Regions from separate parts of the Limosilactobacillus mucosae genome, predicted to be linked through region 1. Evidence: predicted binding sites of a transcription regulator. Region 1 holds the regulator's gene; the other holds the start of a gene.
What was found. Region 1 encodes HrcA, which represses chaperone genes, less so after heat shock. Its sites were predicted from a motif close to TTAGCACTCNNNNNNNNNGAGTGCTAA; they were not measured.

Region 2: H0G69_RS08115 (protein YkzS) is a predicted target of HrcA. The motif match lies at 999-1,025, and genes of this name have one in related genera.

The regions. Positions count from the first base shown of each region.
Region 1 is NZ_CP058954.1:768,457-770,661, forward strand. Features, by position in the region: gene H0G69_RS03720 (hypothetical protein) at 1-20, opposite strand, end outside; gene hrcA (heat-inducible transcriptional repressor HrcA) at 201-1,250, shown strand; gene grpE (nucleotide exchange factor GrpE) at 1,261-1,860, shown strand; gene dnaK (molecular chaperone DnaK) at 1,897-2,205, shown strand, end outside.
Region 2 is NZ_CP058954.1:1,642,347-1,644,551, forward strand. Features, by position in the region: gene ptsP (phosphoenolpyruvate--protein phosphotransferase) at 1-337, opposite strand, end outside; gene H0G69_RS08110 (phosphocarrier protein HPr) at 339-605, opposite strand; gene H0G69_RS08115 (protein YkzS) at 736-924, opposite strand; gene H0G69_RS08120 (ATP-dependent Clp protease ATP-binding subunit) at 1,206-2,205, shown strand, end outside.

The DNA.
Region 1 (2,205 bases):
TAGCGATTTTCTTCGTTCATAAGTGACTCCTTTGCTTGGGGGACGCTGCCTTGATAATCAAGAGGCAGCGGCTTTTGACTAATCTTGACATTTTTATCGAAAAAAAGTTTGACTATTGTTGACTTTTATCGGTGGGGTTGGTATATTATAAATTGTGTTTAGCACTTAGGCAGTTAGAGTGCTAAAAGGAAGTGATGCCAATGCTAACACAGCGTCAAAAGCAAATCCTGCAAGCGATTGTACGTCAATATACGGCGACTGGTCAACCGGTCGGCAGCAAGGTCTTGGCTGACAAGCTCCCAATTAAGGTCAGCTCAGCCACGATCCGCAACGAAATGGCAGTGCTGGAGCGAGAAGGTTTCGTGAAAAAAGAGCATTCCAGTTCTGGTCGCGTTCCTTCCAAGCAAGGCTATCGCTATTACGTTGACCATCTGCTTGATCCGGCAGCCGTTACCGACAGTGATCTGATGGTAATCCAAAATTCATTGGGTGCCGATTTTCACAAAATTGATGAGATCGTTTCGCATTCAGCTGATATTCTTTCAGCGCTGACGTCTTACACGGCGTTTACGTTGAAGCCAGAACAAAAAGACGTGCACTTGAGCGGTTTTCGCTTGGTGCCGTTGGGTAATCAAAAAGTTATTGCCATTCTGGTTACGGACAGTGGCGAGGTGGAGAGTCAATCGTTCACCCTGCCTAAGAATCTGGATACGCAGGCTTTGGAGGCCGTGGTACGCTTGATTAATGACCAGCTGGTAGGCTTGCCGCTGGTCACGGTTGTCAAGCATCTGCAGACTGATATACCATTAAAGGTTAGTCAGTATCTGCACAGTCCCGACGGCTTTCTGCAGATCTTTGACAGCGTATTGGGGCAGGCAGCTCGCGAAAAATACTTCGTTGGCGGTCGGCTCAACATTCTCGGCTATTCTGATCGGCAGAATCCACAGGCGCTGCGGGCATTGTATGGACTGCTCGATCAAAGCGATAATCTGTCAAGCATCATTGACGCCGATTCACCAAATGATGGGGTCAACGTCAAGATTGGCAGTGAGATTGCCGACAACCAGGTGCTCAACGACTACAGTCTGATCACCGCTACCTACGACGTCAACCAATACGGCAAGGGCATTATCGCTGTGCTGGGGCCAACGCGGATGCCTTATTCGCGGACGATTGGCCTGGTTGACGCGTTCAGACGCGAGCTGGCTAAACGACTGCTCGACTACTATCACAATTATTACGATTTATAGGAGGGGTTCGATGGCTGAAAAGAAATCAGCAGCTGCCAAGGAAGAAAAGGCGGCTCAAGCAGCTGAACAGACTGCGGCTGACCAAGCGGCTAAGAATGCCGAAGAAGCCAAGGATGCCAAGTCAGCTGCCAAGGGAGATCCAACTGCCGCACTCAAGCAGCAGATTGCCGATCTGAAAAAGCAGCTGGATGAAAAAGACGACCAGTATCTGCGGGCGCAAGCGGAAATTCAGAATATGAACAACCACTTTAAAAAAGAACGCGCGCAATTGATCAAATACGATGGTCAAGGACTGGCTAAAGACATCCTGCCTGTTTTGGACAACTTGAAGCGGGCCTTGGCAACTCAACTGGATGACAAGCAGGCCCAAGAGTTCAAGAAGGGCATTCAAATGGTTCACGACCACTTGGAAAAGGCGCTCAAGGACCATGGGATTGTTGAGATTCCAGCTGAGCCAGGCACGCCTTTTGATCCGACCAAGCATCAGGCGGTTCAAACCGCGCCAGCTTCGGATGATCAAAAAGCCGACACTATTGTTCAGGTTCTGCAGGCTGGCTATGAAATGAAGGACCGGGTGCTGCGTCCTTCAATGGTCGTTGTTGCACAATAACTTAAATAAACCAATATAAAAAGAGGGAAAACATTTATGGCAAGCAATAAGATTATCGGTATCGACCTTGGTACCACTAATTCCGCCGTTGCCGTTATGGAAGGTAACGAACCTAAGATTATTACCAACCCAGAAGGTGGCCGGACGACTCCTTCTGTCGTATCTTTCAAGAATGGTGAGGTTCAAGTCGGTGAAACGGCTAAGCGTCAAGCAATTACGAACCCAAACACCATTACTTCAATCAAGAGTCACATGGGCGAACCAGGCTACACGGTTGACGTTGATGGCAAGAAGTACACACCGCAAGAAATCTCAGCAATGATTCTGCAATACATCAAGAAGTAC
Region 2 (2,205 bases), 870 kb from region 1:
GCCAGCGATCGGTTTCTTTTTTGACCGCATAGCCCGCCGTATATTTATTGGCAACGATCTGGTGCTCAATGGTCTGTTGAAAATCATCAGCCAGCACCAGCTGCAGCTGCATATCGACGACCACCGCCGCCTGTTTGTTGAGTTGAGCATGGGCTCGCTGACAAATCTCCCGCAGTTCATTGGCCGTAATAGCAAAAGAATCATGAAGCCGGGCGACTTCATGATTCACATTATCGGTATGTTGCTGCTTAACGGATAAGTCAGGAACTCCCAGCAAATAGGCCGGCGCGATGGCAATCCCACCGCCAGCCGCGATGCCATTGAGCTGTCTTGACATATTAGTCCGCCAAGCCTTCTTTCTTCATCGTTTCAGCGATGGCTTCGATAGCTTCCTTTTCGTCATCGCCTTCTGCAGTAATCGTAACGTTAGCGTTTTGACCAACACCCAGGCTCATAACACCCATGATGGACTTCAAGTTAACGCTCTTGCCGTTGTATGACAGAGATACGTCAGAAGTGTACTTGGATGCAGTTTGTACCAGAATCGTAGCTGGACGAGCGTGGATACCAGTTTCAGCAGTAATCGTAAAATCGCGTTTTTCCATTGTAATCATTCTCCTTAAGGCTTTGTTGGGCATTGGCAATTGGCAACCAACGCTTTCAATATCACCATTGTAGCAATTGTAAGCGGTAAATACAAGACGATTTCTTGGCAAATGACGCCAAAATGCGGATTTAATCTCGTTTTATCAAATGATAGTGCAATTCTCCGCCCCGTTCGGCTTTCCCTTCAATCTGGGTCCGATACTCATAATCATGATAAATCGGTTGGAAGTCCATAAATTCTGCGGGCGTCACGACAAATTCCTCAATCTTACCGGCGCGCAGATCTTCAAGCAGTTGACGGTAATCTTTGGCAGCCACGAATTCCCCACCTCTTTTCTTGATTGCTCTTCACCTATTTATATTATAACGGATTTTTTTAAATGGCGGGGTTTTTAGCATTCTAATTCAACCAGTGCTAAAATCAAAGGTAGAAAGTTTATCTGCTTTTTGACCTTTGTTGATAAAGCGCATTGTATCAAGTATTGATTAATTTGACTTTTATCGAATAAACCGCTTGATATATTACTAAAAGTAAGTATAATTGCATTATGGTCAAAAAAGGTCAAATATATTTTTGACTTCTGAGGGGGTAAAAATAAATGCTTTGTCAAGTATGCCATCAAAATCCCGCAACGATTCACCTACAAATGAATTTTAACGGTCAACGCATGCAGATTGACCTGTGCCAAAACTGCTACCAAAACATGCAGCAGGCACAAATGAACCTGATGAATGGGGGTAATGGAATGAACAACAACTTTGGCTTCGGCAGTCTCGAAGATTTTATGAATGCCATGAACAACATGCAGGGCCAAGACGCCAACAACCAAGGCAGCGCCAACTTTAATGCTCAATCCAGCAGCAATGGCGGCGGCAAGCGTAACAAAGGTCTGTTGGGGCAATATGGCGTCAACATGACCGACCTGGCCCGCCAAGGCAAGATCGATCCCGTAATCGGCCGTGACGATGAGATAGCGCGTGTAATCGAGATTCTTAATCGGCGGACTAAGAACAACCCAGTTTTGATCGGTGAAGCCGGGGTTGGTAAAACTGCAGTCGTTGAAGGTCTTGCCCAGGCAATCGTTTCTGGTCAGGTTCCGGAAAAGATCGCTTCTAAAGAAATCATCCGCTTAGACGTTGTTTCCCTGGTTCAAGGAACTGGCATTCGTGGTCAGTTCGAACAGCGGATGCAGCAGTTAATGAAGGAAGTTCAGAAGAATAAGAACATCATCCTGTTTATTGATGAGATTCACGAAATCATGGGTGCCGGCAATGCTGAAGGCGGCATGGACGCAGGCAACATCTTAAAGCCGGCCCTGGCCCGTGGCGATCTGCAGCTGATTGGCGCCACGACCATGAACGAATACCGCAAGATTGAAAAGGACGCGGCGTTGGCTCGGCGGTTCCAGCCAGTTGAGGTCAATGAGCCATCCGTTGAAGAAACGATCAAAATTTTAAACGGCATCAAGGGCCGCTATGAAGACTTCCACCACGTCAAGTACACCGATGATGCCATCCAAGCCGCGGCTAAGTTGTCCGATCGCTATATTCAAGATCGGTTCCTGCCCGACAAGGCGATTGACCTGCTGGACGAAGCCG